4 regions of the Shewanella sp. NKUCC01_JLK genome follow, and region 2 is predicted to be linked to each of the others. Evidence: predicted binding sites of a transcription regulator. Region 2 holds the regulator's gene; each other region holds the start of a gene.
What was found. The regulator sigma-54, encoded in region 2, starts transcription at its own class of promoters, with help from an activator protein. The targets are predictions, from matches to a motif close to GTTGGCACGNNNNTNGNNT.
Positions count from the first base shown of each region.

Region 1: glnA (glutamate--ammonia ligase) is a predicted target of sigma-54. The motif match lies at 2,321-2,339, and genes of this name have one in related genera.
Region 3: KO537_RS04295 (YggN family protein) is a predicted target of sigma-54. The motif match lies at 2,337-2,355, and genes of this name have one in related genera.
Region 4: KO537_RS08410 (DUF1328 family protein) is a predicted target of sigma-54. The motif match lies at 2,325-2,343, and genes of this name have one in related genera.

Region 1 covers NZ_JAHKRD010000012.1:114,765-118,983, reverse strand. Annotated here, with positions in the region: gene KO537_RS14375 (hypothetical protein) at 1-495, shown strand, start outside; gene glnA (glutamate--ammonia ligase) at 824-2,233, opposite strand; gene typA (translational GTPase TypA) at 3,244-4,219, shown strand, end outside.
Region 2 covers NZ_JAHKRD010000020.1:15,290-19,508, reverse strand. Annotated here, with positions in the region: gene lptC (LPS export ABC transporter periplasmic protein LptC) at 1-324, shown strand, start outside; gene lptA (lipopolysaccharide transport periplasmic protein LptA) at 311-865, shown strand; gene lptB (LPS export ABC transporter ATP-binding protein) at 862-1,593, shown strand; gene KO537_RS19095 (RNA polymerase factor sigma-54) at 1,701-3,179, shown strand; gene hpf (ribosome hibernation promoting factor) at 3,208-3,495, shown strand; gene ptsN (PTS IIA-like nitrogen regulatory protein PtsN) at 3,498-3,941, shown strand; gene rapZ (RNase adapter RapZ) at 3,938-4,219, shown strand, end outside.
Region 3 covers NZ_JAHKRD010000003.1:76,669-80,887, forward strand. Annotated here, with positions in the region: gene mutY (A/G-specific adenine glycosylase) at 1-23, opposite strand, end outside; gene trmB (tRNA (guanosine(46)-N7)-methyltransferase TrmB) at 224-940, shown strand; gene KO537_RS04285 (YggL family protein) at 989-1,315, shown strand; gene glsB (glutaminase B) at 1,315-2,229, shown strand; gene KO537_RS04295 (YggN family protein) at 2,412-3,233, shown strand; gene KO537_RS04300 (LysR family transcriptional regulator) at 3,686-4,219, shown strand, end outside.
Region 4 covers NZ_JAHKRD010000006.1:152,471-156,689, forward strand. Annotated here, with positions in the region: gene KO537_RS08400 (beta-ketoacyl synthase N-terminal-like domain-containing protein) at 1-292, shown strand, start outside; gene pfaD (eicosapentaenoate synthase subunit PfaD) at 423-2,069, shown strand; gene KO537_RS08410 (DUF1328 family protein) at 2,425-2,601, shown strand; gene KO537_RS08415 (hypothetical protein) at 2,626-2,820, shown strand; gene KO537_RS08420 (diacylglycerol kinase family protein) at 2,965-4,219, shown strand, end outside.

The sequences.
Region 1 (4,219 bases), on a different contig from region 2:
ACCACCGAGGGGTTAGTTACCACCTATCATGACGTTATACCGGATGCTGCCTACGCGGTAGTGCGGGGGCTGGCTTGGTTTGGGGTGGTGGTTTGTATTGTCGGGGTGGCCTTTTTAGGCCCGGCCGCCTTGGTCGGCGCGGGTGGTTTTGCTGTGATGGCATTTTTCTTCACCGGTTTTAAAAATATAGAGACTACTTACGAGAGTCCTATAAAAAATGGGCATCGTCATTTGATTAAGGTAACGCGGAATCGTCCATTTATTGCCTGCCAATCGGATGTACGAACAATGGGCTTACGCGCAAGCATTCGTCTTCATTGCCCATTGGATAAGATGCACACTATCTTGTCATTGCTAATGACGCAGTTACCTGATTCTGAAATCCGTGTATTTAAAAATGAGCGCGTGTTAGATGGCGTAACATTTGCGTCATTTGAGTCAGGCGAACCTGCCCAACTGGCAGATTTTACCCCTGACAATCCCCAGCCTAGTTGAATAAAGCTTGGACACTTAACAATAATGGCGCGGTAGTTAACTTCCGACTATATGGGTGGTTTTATGCCGCACCCTCGTATAGTTTAAATCGGTTTTTAACCATCTATCTCTATTGTTGCTGCTGTTGCCGCGGTGTCTGGCGTGCCTTCTATGAATGATAAAAGAGTGGTTGGCGATGATGCCTATTTAGAGAACAACGCGATGATTGAATCAGAATCAAAGTTGTATATACCTTCAAAATACAAAAAGCCCCGATAGCGTTGCTATCGAGGCTTTTATATTTTCTGTATCAATTACATAAAGCGAGCCGGTTGTATAGCGCTAGCCATTACAGGCTGTAGTACATTTCAAACTCAAGTGGGTGAGTTGTACGTGCTACGCGCTCAGCTTCTGCTGTTTTCAGTACGATATAAGATTGGATGAAATCTTCACTGAACACGCCGCCTTTTGTCAGGAACTCATGGTCAGCTTGCAGATTTTCAAGGGCGTTTTCTAATGACGTTGCCACTTGTGGGATTTCAGCCGCTTCTTCTGGAGGCAGATCGTACAGATCTTTGTCCATCGCTTCACCTGGGTGGATCTTGTTTTGGATACCGTCAAGACCCGCCATCAGCAGCGCTGCGAAACCTAAGTATGGGTTTGCATGTGGATCAGGGAAGCGTGCTTCGATACGACGGCCTTTAGGGCTTGGTACCACTGGAATACGGATTGATGCAGAGCGGTTACGGGCAGAGTAGGCCAACATAACAGGTGCTTCAAAGTGTGGCACTAAACGCTTGTAAGAGTTAGTGCTTGGGTTAGTGAAAGCGTTCAGCGCGCGAGCGTGCTTGATGATACCACCTATGTAGTACAGAGCCGTTTCACTTAAACCTGCGTATTTGTCGCCAGCGAACAAGTTAACACCGTCTTTCGCCAGAGATTGGTGAACGTGCATGCCGCTACCGTTGTCACCAACGATGGGTTTAGGCATGAAAGTCGCCGTCTTACCGTAAGCGTGTGCCATGTTGTGCACTACGTACTTCAGAATTTGGATTTCATCCGCTTTCTTAGTCAAGGTGTTGAAGCGAGTGGCGATTTCGTTTTGACCTGCAGTCGCCACTTCGTGGTGATGCGCTTCAACCACTTGGCCCATTTCTTCGAGCACTAAACACATAGCGCTACGTAGGTCTTGTGATGAGTCAACCGGTGCAACTGGGAAGTAACCGCCTTTAACAAATGGACGGTGACCTGTGTTGCCGCCTTCGTAGCTAGTGCCTGAGTTCCAAGCCGCTTCTTTAGCGTCGATCTTAACGAAACAACCTGACATGTCAGTACCGAAACGGACATCGTCAAATAGGAAGAATTCTGGTTCTGGTCCAATCAATACAGTATCAGCGATACCAGTAGAGATCAGGTAAGCTTCTGCTTTTTTAGCAATTGAGCGTGGGTCACGGTCGTAACCTGTCATGGTACCGGGTTCAAGAATGTCACAACGGATCAGCGCTGTGGTTTCTTCGGTGAAAGGATCCAGTACGAATGTCGTTGGATCTGGCATCAGTACCATGTCTGATTCGTTAATGCCCTTCCAACCTGCGATAGAAGAACCGTCAAACATTTTGCCGTCTTCGAAGAAATCAGCATCTACCTGATGAGAAGGAATAGATACGTGCTGCTCTTTACCTTTAGTGTCGGTAAAACGTAAATCAACGAACTTAACTTCTAATTCTTCAAGTTGCTTTAAAACTGATTCAACTGACATTCTCAAGCCTCCGGTAGGGTAAAGGGATGCCCCTTCTATAATCTTTTAACTCAAGTGATTTATCTTGAGCCAAACTTACGAGCTATAAAGCGATATCCATGCCAATAATTTAACTTACTGATTAACATGGTTTAAAATCTTTGTTGCACTTAATTGGATTCGCGTGTGCACCATAATAGTGCTTTTGTCTGTGGCATTTTGGTGCATTACTCCATTTTGGTGCGCACTGAATTGATTCATGCAAACCTTAAGCTGGGATGCACAGCGATAACATGCACCGCTTATATGGCACTGAGATGGCAATAACGCTTTGGCTTTCACTATCTCAGTAAGTACCGCCTCTGTGAAGCTCACACATACTTGCAGTACTGCACGAGACTATTTATCACCGCATAACCGCCGCATAATTGTCATAAAACCACGCTAGTCTGTCCAACTATGCCACGCATTATCAATCCAATAGTGGTTTATTATCATATTATTAGGAAAGAGTTCGTTCTCATGTGCGAAATGTCTTTGCTGTTCACAGGCCAAGTGAAATCAGTGATGCGTAAAAAGGTATCCCGTGACAATGAAGTGAGTCTTAATGCCATCGGGTGTAAACGCCAACATGAATGCTAGATTAAGTGTGCAGCAGAATTTATTGCAGTGTGTTGACGTGGTAATTTCTCTGTATCTAAGTCGATTTTGCTGATGCTTAAATCGACATTAGCAGTGCTAACATTGAATACGAAAAATAGCAAATTCAGCTGCTTAACTCGGATTTTTCCTACGAATATGGCAATTAAACAGAGCGTTAACTCTGGCTATAGAGGATTTCATTCAGTGGATGATTGGCGGAAATTACCCAAGGATTGGCGAATTGTTTTATAAGTGTTCAAAAATAATCCTGTGCGCCAAGGCCGCTCTGGAGTAGAATGGCACGCTTTTTATTGTGGTAGATCGAGCTCGATCACCATAACGAATTACTGAAATATCCCTATTTTTGTTTGATGGTAAGAGGTTTATCCGTGCTAGAGAATTTACGTAACATCGCCATTATTGCACACGTTGACCATGGCAAAACGACCCTGGTAGACAAGTTGCTGTCACAGTCAGGCACCCTTGCAACCCGAGGAGAAGCCACTGAGCGGGTGATGGACTCCAACGATCTTGAAAAGGAACGTGGGATCACGATTCTGGCAAAGAATACTGCCATCAAGTGGAACGACTACCGTATTAACATCGTTGATACCCCAGGCCACGCCGATTTCGGTGGTGAGGTTGAGCGTGTTCTGTCTATGGTTGACTCAGTATTATTGCTAGTTGATGCCGTTGACGGTCCAATGCCACAAACTCGCTTCGTAACGAAGAAAGCGTTTGCTCAAGGCCTAAAGCCAATCGTTGTTATCAACAAAATTGACCGTCCAGGTGCACGCCCAGATTGGGTTATTGACCAAGTATTCGACCTGTTCGATAACTTAGGTGCAACTGACGAGCAGCTAGATTTCCCAATCGTTTACGCTTCTGCGTTAAACGGTTTTGCAACTTTAGACCCGGATGTAGCGAGCGATGATATGACGCCGCTGTTCCAAACTATCGTTGAAAAAGTATCTTTCCCAGATGCTGACGCCGAAGGCGCGTTCCAGATGCAAATTTCGCAAATCGACTACAACTCATACGTGGGTGTTATCGGTATCGGCCGCATCAAGCGTGGTAGCGTTAAAACGAACCAACAAGTGACTATTATTGGCGCTGATGGCAAAACTCGTAACGGTAAAATGGGCCAAGTATTAGGTTACATGGGTCTAGACCGTACTGAAGTTGAAATTGCTAACGCTGGCGACATCGTTGCTATCACTGGTTTAGGCGAGCTGAAAATTTCTGACACTATCTGTGCCGTTGGTGCAGTAGAAGCTATGCCACCTTTGACTGTTGATGAACCTACTCTGACCATGACTTTCCAAGTTAATACTTCACCTTTTGCAGGTAAAGAAGGTAAGTATG
Region 2 (4,219 bases):
CAACCTGTTTATCTTGTTTATCCAGACCAAGGTAAAGCACAATGGCAGCTCAGGGCAGATCAGGGCAAGCTAAACAAGGAAACTGGCAAGGTTGTATTAGAAAATAATGTTATTATCGATGCCATTAGCCCAGAAGAACCGATTCAGACCTTGTCCACCAGTTATCTGGAACTCGATCTCAACACTATGATAATGACCTCTGACCGTACCATTTACGTCACAGGGAAAGATTTTAATATTCAAGGCCAAGGCCTTTATGCCGACCTCAACGCGCAAGAAGTGCAATTGACCAGTCAGGTAGTAGGAACATATGAAGCAAAATAACGTATTACTTGCCAGCCTAATGCTAATTATGAGCATGAGTGCTTTCGCGAAAGTGGGCGACTTAAAGCAAGAAGTCAAAATTAAAGCTGTGAGCCAAACTGCGGATATCAAAAACAACCAGATTATCTTCTTTGGTCCGGTGGAAGTTACCCAAGGCTCAATAAAAATCCAAGCAAATGAACTGCGTGCATTTTCCGCTGAAGGTGAAAATAGCAAAACTTTAGTCGCCACAGGCAACCCTGCTACGTATAGCCAGATATTAGACGATGGCCGTCCTGCATCGGCTAGCGCGAAAGAAATTCGTTACGATATGGCAAGCCGCACCTTAACTCTGAAAGGTATGGCGTCATTAGATCAAGCAGGTAGCCAAGTTACAGGCAATTTAATCCGCTATAACATGATTCAACAGAAATTGATGGCCGAGAGTACTGGCAGTGGTGACGATCGCGTAATCACTATTATTCAGCCTGAAAACTATCAAGATGATGCTAAATCAGACGCTCCGGCGGATAAACCTGTAAAAAAGCAGGACTCTAAATGACCCAAATCACCTTAAGAGCACAAAATCTGGCGAAAAGTTACAAGAGTCGCCAAGTGGTTAAAGACGTCAGTCTGACGGTAAAAACCGGTCAAGTCGTTGGCCTACTCGGTCCAAACGGTGCAGGTAAAACCACGACCTTTTACATGGTTGTCGGGCTAGTGAAGAGCGATAAGGGACATATCTTTATCGACGATGATGATTTAACCGCAGATCCTATGCATCTGCGTGCCCGCAAAGGCATAGGTTACTTACCGCAAGAAGCCAGTATCTTTCGTAAGCTAACTGTTCATGACAACATCATGGCCGTACTGCAAACTCGTAAAGAACTTAAAAACGAAGAACGAGAAGAAGAACTAGAACATCTGCTCGAAGAGTTTCATATCACCCACATCCGTGACAGCCAAGGCATGTCATTGTCGGGTGGCGAACGTCGTCGCGTCGAAATTGCGCGGGCTTTAGCCGCTAATCCTAAGTTCATTTTGCTCGATGAACCGTTTGCCGGCGTCGATCCTATTTCGGTTATCGACATCAAGAAGATTATCGAACAACTCAAAAGTCGCGGCCTTGGCGTACTGATCACAGACCATAATGTCCGCGAGACATTAGATGTATGTGAACATGCTTATATTGTGAGTCACGGAAACCTGATTGCCGAAGGAACTCCAGCAGAGATCTTAGACAATCAGCAAGTTAGGGCTGTGTACTTAGGTGAACAATTCAGGCTATAGTTAATCGAGCGAAGCCAATGGAGGCAATTTATACCGCCATTGGGCTTCACTCAAGATAATAATAAGCGACCTCATCCAACAATAATAACGTAGGGATCAGCGGTAACATGAAAGCGTCACTCCAGCTCAAACTGGGTCAACAGTTAACCATGACGCCACAATTACAACAGGCCATACGTCTGTTGCAACTGTCGTCATTAGAACTGCAGCAAGAGATCCAGCAAGCATTAGATTCTAATCCCCTTCTCGAGCTGGAAGAGGATCAATTCGACGCCACTAAAACCCCTGTAAACCAAACGCTATCCGATACGGATTTCAGTGAATCTAGCACTCTGCCACCAGAAAAAGACAGCTCCACCATAGACACGGCAGAGTCGCTAACCAAAGAATCCATGCCCGATGAGCTCCCCATGGACACCACATGGGATGAAGTGTTTACCGCCTCCCCAAACTCAGGCCCCGGCGGCAGTCGTGAAGACGATATGCCCTTCCAAGGCGAGACCAGTGAAGGTTTGTACGAACACTTAGAATGGCAAAAAAACCTCACACCGTTTTCTGAAACCGATTTAGCCATTGCCACCGCCATTATTGATGCAATCGACGATCAGGGCTATCTCACCCAAAGCACTGAAGAAATTCTCGAAGCCATGGGCAATCCTGAAGTTGAGCTTGACGAAGTCGAAGCCGTACTCAAGCGCATTCAGCATTTTGATCCCATAGGCGTTGCCGCCCGCGATTTAAGTGAATGCCTGCTGATCCAACTGTCGCATTTCGCCGCTGATACTCCCAACCTAGAAAACGCCCGTATGCTGATCAAAGATCATTTAGATCTGATCGCCGCCCGTGATTTTAGGTTGTTGATGCGTAAGACTAAATTAAAAGAAGATGAATTAAGGGATGGTATAGCACTCATCCAAACCCTCAATCCTCGCCCAGGTTTGTTGATCACGCCCAATAATGACGAATACGTTATCCCAGATGTGTCTGTGTCGAAGAAAAATGGCCGCTGGGTCGTTGAGCTTAATCCTGACTGCATGCCCAAAATCAATGTAAATCAACATTATGCTTCTATGGCACGCAGCACAAAAAACCAAGCCGATAGCCAATTTATTCGCGGCCATCTGCAAGAGGCTAAATGGTTTATTAAGAGTCTAGAAAGCCGTAACGACACTTTGCTTAAAGTTGCTAATTGCATAGTGCAATATCAGCAAGGTTTCTTTGAGTATGGTGAAGAAGCCATGAAGCCTATGGTGCTTAACGATATTGCTGAAGCGGTAGAAATGCATGAGTCCACCATCTCACGGGTCACAACTCAAAAATACATGCATACCCCTAAGGGACTTTTTGAACTAAAATACTTCTTCTCTAGCCACGTCGGGACTGACGATGGTGGTGAGTGCTCATCCACAGCAATCAGAGCCTTTATAAAGAAACTGGTGGCAGCGGAAAACCAGAAAAAACCATTAAGCGATAGTAAGATGGCTCAACTTCTGGCAGAACAAGGGATCAACGTAGCCCGCAGAACCATTGCGAAGTACCGAGAGGCTATGCTTATTCCACCTTCTAATCAGCGTAAAAGTTTATAACCTACAGTGGATATCGGAGGACGTTTCTATGCAAATAAACCTAAGTGGGCACCATATCGAAATTACCGAATCGTTACGTGCATATGTAGAAGAAAAGTTTTCAAAACTTGAACGCCATTTCGAACAGATCAATAATGTGCACGTTGTGCTCAATGTTGAGAAAATGCAACAGATTGCCGAAGCGAGAATAAACCTCATAGGTGGTGAAGTTTTTGCTACTTCAGAGCATGCTGACATGTATGCCGCTATAGACGCCCTGATTGACAAGCTTGACCGTCAGGTTATTAAACACAAAGAGAAGTTAACAAAACACTAATAATGGAACTTTGTACCATACTGCGGCCGGAGTGCACTACCTGCGCCACTCCGGGCAGCAAGAAAAAGGTACTGGAACTCATCAGCGACTTAGTCGCTGCCCAGTACCCGACCCTCTCATCTCAAGAGATATTCGAAAGCCTAGTGGCGCGCGAAAAGATGGGGAGCACAGGTATAGGTAACGGCATCGCCATTCCACATGGTCGACTAGCCGATATAGATCAGCCCATTGCCATACTCATTAAGTGTGAAGAGCCGATAGCATTTGATGCTATCGATAAGCAACCTGTTGATATTTTATTTGCACTACTGGTGCCTGCAGACCAATGTCAGCAGCACTTAAGTACCTTGTCTTGCATGGCCGAAAAGCTGAGCGACAAGCAAATATTAAAGCAATTACGCAAGACGCATGATGAAACGGAACTCTATCAGGTAATCACTGGATGAAACTGGTCATAGTGTCGGGCCGCTCAGGCTCAGGCAAATCTGTCGCCCTTAGGGTACTCGAAGATCTCGGCTATTATTGTGTCGATAACCTTCCCTTGCCATTGATTGGCAGTTTGCTTGAGCAACTCAAAGGCAGTAACGATCTCGTCGCCATCAGTGTCGACGTGCGTAACATGCCTGAGCAGGATAAGGTCTTAGTAAAACAACTCGCTAGCCTACCTCCAGATACTGAGTTAACGAGCTTCTTCCTTAACTCCAGCGATAAAATTCTGCTCAAG
Region 3 (4,219 bases), on a different contig from region 2:
GCGAAGGAGGCTGTAGATTTCATCGGCGCAGTGTAGCGGCAGTTATCTTCTTAGACAAGCGTCAAAGATAAGTTGGCAAGGGATCTAAAGCTAAAAATCGCTGCTAAATTCGCACTCTTAAATAATCTTGGTATACTTTCGGCCCATTAGTGCTTGCACTGTATGTTGAACTTTGGATAATGCCCTTCTTTTATGATGGTGTTGTCCACTAGACGAGGCAAAAATGAGCGAAGTCACTACCGCTGAATTTAATGAAGAAGGCAAGTATCTGCGCAAGATCAGAAGCTTTGTCCTGAGAGAAGGTCGCCTAACCAAAGGCCAAGCACACGCTATTGAAAGCCAGTGGCCAACAATGGGTTTAGATTACAGCCCAGTGCCATTGGTACTAAGCGACGTTTTTGGTCGTGAAGCTGATACTGTGCTGGAAATTGGCTTTGGCATGGGCGCCTCTTTAGTACAAATGGCTAAAGATGCACCAGAGCAAAATTTCATTGGTATTGAAGTACATAAACCGGGTGTAGGCTCTTGCCTTAGTGATGCCGCCATTGCTGGTGTGACTAATTTACGTGTGTATCATCACGATGCCATGGAAGTATTAGAACATGCGATTGCTGACGGTTCATTAGCCCGAGTGCAATTGTTCTTCCCAGATCCTTGGCATAAAAAACGTCACCATAAACGCCGCATCGTACAAGCTGAATTTGCCGAACTTATTCGTCGCAAGCTAAAAATTGGCGGTGTTTTCCATATGGCAACTGACTGGGAAGAGTACAGCGAGCATATGTTAGAGGTGATGCAAGCCGCACCGGGTTATCAAAACCAGTCGGCCGACGGCAGTGTGGTGCCGCGTCCTGATCATCGTCCATTGACAAAGTTTGAAGCCCGCGGCCATAGACTGGGTCACGGTGTATGGGATCTGATGTTTGAGCGTATCGCTTAATCACGAACTCAATTTTAGCTAATTTTAAACACAAAAGGGAAAATCACTATGGCAACTAATCGTAGCCGTCGTTTACGTAAGAAAATGCGCGTTGATGAATTCCAAGAGTTAGGTTTCGATATGGCTTGGACTTTTGATGCATCAGTATCTGAAGCCGATATCGATGCAACTGTAGATAAATTCATCGATGAAGTGATCGAAACCCGTAAATTAGGTTTCCATGGCGGCGGCCACATCGAATGGGAAGGCATTATCGCCACCCAAACGATTGGTAAATGTACCGAAGAAGATATTGCTGCAGTTAAGGCATTCTGGGCGACCCAAAAAGTATCTCAGGTTGAAGTTAGCGAACTGTACGACATTTGGTGGGGTTAATGCCCGAGTTGGCATTACTTGAGGAAGTGGTCGAGAAAGTTCGACCCTTGCTCGGCCAAGGAAAGGTTGCAAATTATATCCCCGCACTGGCCAGCGTTGATGCTGGCAAATTAGGCATTGCCGTCACGACTGTTGACGGTGAAACTTTAGGTGCGGGCGATTACCTTGAGCCGTTTTCGATTCAAAGTATCTCCAAAGTTTTCAGCTTAACCTTAGCGTTAACTTTATATGAAGAAGCCGAAATCTGGAGCCGTGTTGGCAAAGAACCTTCGGGCCATTCATTCAACTCTTTAGTACAAGTCGAGTTAGAACGTGGCAAGCCGCGTAATCCCTTTATCAATGCTGGCGCGTTAGTGATTGCTGACTTATTGCAGAGTCGTTTAGGTGCTCCTAAACACAGAATGCTTGAGTTAGTCAGGCAACTAAGCCAAAACGATAAAGTGTGTTTCGATAAACAAGTAGCAGATTCAGAATATCAGCATAGTGCGCGCAATGCGGCTATCGCTTATTTGATGAAGTCCTTTGGTAATTTTCAAGGCGATGTTGATACTGTGCTGCGCACCTATTTTCATTATTGCGCCTTGAAGATGAATTGTGCTGACTTGTCTAAGGCCATGTTGTATTTGGCTAATCGCGGCAAAAGTATCACAGGGTCTGAGCTTATCTCTCGAGTGCAAACTCGACAACTTAACGCTCTGTTGGCAACCTCGGGCTTATACGATGGTGCGGGTGAGTTTGCTTATCGTGTTGGTATGCCAGGTAAAAGTGGCGTCGGCGGCGGTATTATTGCCGTGATCCCTGGAGAACTGTCGATTTGTGTATGGTCGCCAGAACTCGATAATAATGGCAACTCACTTGCGGGCACTGCGATGCTTGAGCATCTAAGTCAGCGTCTCGGCCGTTCTATTTTCTAGCTTTACCTCACGTTTTTATTAGCACTATCAGACTAAATGTTAGCGAATTTCGCTAATGACCTTTTAGTGCTAACTTTCAAAATTCAACATAATCATATTGTTATAAAATTGGCACGTCTCATGCTATAAGCTATTCAGTAGTTTAGGTTTATCGAATTATTCAGATTAAAGGACGAACAAAAATGAAATTAAATAAGTTATTAACTGGATTTGCATTATCTGGCGTGATTTTAGGAACATCTAGCGTACAGCTGGCGCAAGCACAAACAGAGCCAAAAATAGATGAACGCTGTGAAGTCGCCTTAAATTATGACGTTATGGTTGAGCCTAAAAAATTAGTCATGAGCGAGAAGGGCACAGAAAAGTATCGTATCGAAGTTGACAAGTTATTTGTGGAAGGTAAGCAAGTTAACTTAACCGACAAGCAGAAAAAATTGGTTACTCAATATGCCGATGAAGTTTCGACTCAAGTGCCAGAAGTGATTGAACTGGTGAATGAGGCAGTATCTCTTGCTTCCAAAGCGGTTGGTATGGCCTTAACACCTTTAATGGGTGATGCCGCTGGTGCAAAATTTGATGAAATGATGGCTGGCGTTCAAAAACGGGTTGATTCAGTGGCTTACAAGAATGGTGATAGCTTCTATTTAGGGGCTACTGAAGACTCGATGCAAAGTACATTTAACGATGAATTCGAGCAGGAAATGGAACAAATTGTCCAGAATTCAATTGGCGCAATTATGATGAACTTAGGTGGCCAAATCATGTCTGGTGGCGGTGAAAATTTTGAAGCCAAGATGGATACCTTCTCCAAAAAAATGGACAATTTAGGCCAAGATATTGAGCAACAAGTGGAGAGCCAATCTAAGGGATTAGAAGCTAAGGCTGACCGTTTGTGCGACCGATTTGAAAATTTGTTAGTGCTTGAAAATCAATTGCGCCAAGAAGTGCCAGAACTAGCGCCTTATGTGTTGACACAAAACTCAACCAAGGAACTGCGTGAATAGTTCTTGCAAATAGTTCTTGTAAATATCTCTTACGAATCGCCCTTATTTTTAACTGCAATAACTTCTATCTCCTTGTGCATGAGTCAAACTTGAATGCTACGCCCCTAGTCAATTAATCGACTAGGGGCTTTTTTATTGGCTACTGTTTAATCGTGGCGACAACCTTTATGGCTAAGTTGATGTGGCTTATAGGCTAGGCTTGCAGCGATTTAGTTCGGAATGTTACAGTCTAGAGACGAATATTTGGTATACTCTTAAAATATAATTAAAAGCTGGCATATCAGTCAGATATAACCCCCTACTTTAGTGGACTTTTTCGGTCTAAATCTCTGCGTTATATCATTTTGATGCGAGATATCAATGCTATGGTTATTTTTAAGCGATGATTACGCTAACCATAGCTGCTCACCGAAAGTTAATATCATTGTCGTAAACAGCTTAAGGCGACTTCCATGTTAGAACTGTTAGAACCTATTGCGATTTTTACTCATGTGGCCAGAGCAGGTAGTTTTAGTGCCGCCGCAAGAAGGCTTGGGATCTCTAAGTCTAAGGTCAGTACACAAGTCGCCGATCTTGAACATAGACTTGGTGTTCAATTAATCCAACGTACCACCCGTAGCTTAAGTCTGACTGAAGCAGGGCATTTGCTGTATCTGCAAGGTGAAGAACTGCTGCGTGACGCTGAACAAGCGATAGCCAGCGTACATAACTTAAATGATGCGACCCGCGGTGTGCTCAAGGTGGGGATTTCCCAATCCTTTGGGGTGATGCATATCATTCCTGCGCTGCCATCCTTTATGGCAAAACATCCTGAGCTTGAGCTACAAGTGAGTTTACTGGACCATAAAGTAGATGTAGTGAGTGAAGGCTTAGATTTACTGTTAACTATGTCGGAGCAATTACCGCTTGGCATGGTTGCTAGACCTCTGATGAAGTGCCAATTCCTGTTAGTTGCTTCTCCTGGCTATATTGCTCAACATGGCGAG
Region 4 (4,219 bases), on a different contig from region 2:
AGGCTCCTTAGGGGTTGAAGCCATTATCGAGCTGATGCAAACCTATGCGATTAACCAAGACCTTGGTGCGGGTTTTAAGAATCCTAAATTTGGGCAGATTTTATCGGATATCAAATGGAAATATCGCGGCCAAATTAACCCATTAAACAAGCAGATGTCGCTAGATGTACACATTACCAGCGTGACAGACGACAATGGCAAACGCATCATTATGGGCGATGCCAACTTGAGTAAAGATGGCCTGCGGATTTATGAAGTTAAAGATATCGCCATCTGTATTGAAGAAGCCTAGCGAGTTTACGCTGTTAGAAAGACGCTAATCTCGAATAACAAATAACGAATAACGAATAACGAATAACAAATAGTTGCGCCGCCTTGGCTATCCACATCACCAAGGCGGCACAAATAACATGAGAACACCTATGACTAGCCATACTCTAGATCAATTCAATAGCAATAACGAAAAACTCAGCCCTTGGCCGTGGCAAGTCAACGATGCCGCGCTGAGCTTTGATATCGACGCATTAGGCAAAAAACTCAAAGATTTAAGCCAAGCCTGTTACTTAGTGAATCACAGTGAAAAAGGCTTAGGCATAGCGCAAACGGCCGAAGTAACAACAAGCGACAGCCAAGCGCCACTAGGCTCACACCCCGTCAGCGCCTTTGCGCCCGCCCTTGGCACCCAAAGTTTAGGCGACAGTAATTTTCGCCGCGTACACGGGGTTAAATACGCTTACTACGCTGGCGCTATGGCCAACGGTATTGCCTCGGAAGAACTGGTTATCGCCCTTGGCCAAGCGGGCATTTTGTGCTCATTTGGCGCGGCGGGGTTAATTCCATCCCGCGTTGAAGCGGCCATTACCCGCATTCAAGCGGCGCTGCCTAATGGTCCTTATGCCTTTAACTTAATTCACAGCCCAAGCGAGCCCGCATTAGAGCGCGGCAGTGTTGAGTTATTCTTAAAACATAAAGTGCGCACGGTCGAAGCCTCGGCATTTTTAGGTTTAACGCCGCAAATCGTCTATTACCGCGCAGCAGGTTTGAGCCGCGACGAACATGGCGAAATAGTCATTGGCAACAAAGTCATAGCCAAAATCAGCCGTACCGAAGTCGCGACTAAGTTTATGGAGCCGGCGCCTGCCAAAATCCTCCAGCAATTAGTGAGTGATGGCCTTATCAGCCAAGACCAAATGGCGATGGCATTGCTGGTGCCAATGGCGGACGACATAACAGCCGAAGCCGACTCTGGCGGCCATACCGACAATCGTCCGTTAGTCACGCTTTTGCCGACGATTTTGGCGCTCAAAGATGAAATCCAAGCTAAGTATCAATATAAAACGCCCATCCGTGTGGGCGCTGGCGGCGGCGTCGGTACTCCCGATGCTGCATTAGCCACCTTCAACATGGGCGCGGCCTTTATCGTTACAGGCTCAATCAACCAAGCCTGCGTCGAAGCGGGCGCCAGCGAACACACACGTAAGTTACTCGCCACCACAGAAATGGCCGATGTGACTATGGCGCCTGCCGCCGATATGTTCGAAATGGGCGTGAAATTACAAGTGGTTAAGCGCGGCACTCTGTTCCCGATGCGCGCCAATAAGCTTTATGAAATCTACACCCGTTACGATTCGATTGATGCCATCCCTGCGGACGAGCGTAAAAAACTCGAAGAGCAAGTGTTCCGCTCATCACTCGATGATATTTGGGCTGGCACAGTCGCCCACTTTAACGAGCGCGATCCTAAGCAAATCGAGCGCGCACTGGATAACCCCAAACGTAAGATGGCGCTGATTTTCCGCTGGTATTTGGGTCTATCGAGCCGCTGGTCGAACACAGGCGAAGTCGGCCGCGAAATGGATTACCAAATTTGGGCAGGCCCAGCACTGGGTGCATTTAACGCTTGGGCAAAAGGCAGTTATTTAGATGACTATAAAGCCCGTAATGCGGTCGATTTAGCCAAACATTTAATGGTGGGCGCAGCATATCAATCCCGCATTAACCTGCTGTTATCCCAAGGCGCGAGCATTCCAGTTAGCCTGCAGCGCTGGAAACCATTAAATCGTTTTTAAACGTATTTAGCTCCTATCATCTTGTATTATAAGATCATAATATCTTCAAGCCGACACAAACTCACAGTGTCGGCTTTTATTTATCTTTACTTATGAACGACATCAGCTCACAGTCTTTGATTCAACGTATTAGGCTGAAACTCTTACCGAAGCTTAGGTAAAAATTGCCTACCCCTCTTTTAATTCACTCACACCATTTTAAATAAAATGATTTAAATTATATTTAAAATCAATTAACTACTTAAAATTTTTAAAGTTGGCATTAAGATCGCAATCAAGTAAGAGCCATTAGCCGTTACCTTACAAGTGACACAAACGGTCATGCGAAGGATTAATACAAGGGCAGGAGGTTATTATGCTAGGTTGGACATTAGTATTTCTAGTTGTTGCCGTGATTGCCGGGTTGTTAGGATTTGCTGGGATTGCTGGCGCAGCGGCGGGAATAGCGAAAATCATTTTCTTCATATTTATTGTGTTATTAGTGATTTCTCTGCTGATCAATGCCCTTAAGGGCAAATCACCGCGACTATAATTTTTTTTAGAAAAGGAGATAGATATGAAACCATTTACCCTGATGACAAGTGCAGCATTCGCATTATTACTCGCCCTAGGTTTAACGGCCTGTAGTGATAACAAAGCCGAAGACGCGGGCGAAAAAATCGATGAAGTAATGACTGATACAGGTAATGCCATCGAAGATGCCTGTGAAGAAGTCAAAGAAGGTGTTAAAGCTAAAGATACTAAGTGCTAAACAAACCTCACTTTAGGGTGGCAATAGACTCGTCTACTGCCACCCTTTTGGTTTAGACTCGCTCATTTCTGCATCTCTCATCTCGACATCTATCCATTCAAGTGCAACGATTTTAACCAAGAACAATGGCATTGGAGGACTTGCATGCTAACGAAGATCCACATCAAATATTTGTACACTGCAGGTGCAGTATTGTTAGCCTATTTTGCAGTAACAGACACTTCTCCCCTGCTCACTTTCATTTGTGCATGGACAAGTCTGTCACTGTTTTTAGTCGGTTCAGCCTATTGGTTTAATCTCGCCAGTATTTTTAGAAAACGCCAAGATGGCACTATCCCTTGGTATATTCGTTGGGGTTTTATTCCCTTTTTATTAGGCAGTCGACTCTATAACCACTGGGCCAGAAAATACGATTCAGTACCACCCATGCAGAGGATTGATGAACATCTGTATCTCGGCTGTAGACTGTTTTCCGCAGATCTGGAAAAGATTAAAGCCAATAAGATCACTGCCATTCTGGATGTCACCGCTGAATTTGATGGCTTAGATTGGTCGCAATTTGAAGATCATATCGAGTATTTAAATATTCCCATCCTCGACCATAGCGTACCGACCAGTGCCCAACTCAATCAAGCCGTTAACTGGCTGCACCGCCAAGTACGCGCCAATAAACAGGTACTCATCCACTGTGCTATGGGTCGTGGCCGCTCAGTGCTGGTGCTCGCCGCTTATTTGGTTTGTAAAGATAAACAACAGCACTTCGCCGAAGTACTGCAACAGATAAAGCAAATACGCAAAACCGCTGGCTTAAACAAATGGCAATTACGCGCGCTAGATCGCATGCTCAGTCAAGGGAAAATTAACATCCACAAAGTGGCGTGGATTATCGCCAACCCAGTCTCTGGTGGCGGGAAATGGCAAGAATACAGCGAGCAAATCCAAGATGAACTCAAAGCCTATTTTGACCTGACTTTAAAACTCACAACAGCAGACGAAACCGCAAATGTCTTCGCCGAGCAAGCCCGTAATGCAGGCGCTGATATTATTATAGCCTGTGGTGGCGATGGTACTGTGACTGAAGTGGCCTCTCAAATCGTTGATACGGATATCGTCTTAGGCATCATTCCTCTTGGCACAACTAATGCCCTCAGCCATGCCCTCTTTGGTTTAGGCAGTAAGCTTATTCCTATCTCTCAGGCGCTGGATAATATTATTCAAGGGCATTGCCAAGCCATTGATACCGCGCGTTGTAATGAGGAGTTAGTGTTGTTGCTCGTAGGCATAGGGTTTGAGCAACAAATGATTGAATCCGCGAACCGTGAGCGTAAAAATGCCCTCGGCCAGTTTGCCTACCTCGATGGCTTATGGCGCGCAGTGAATGCCGATATCACTTTAACCA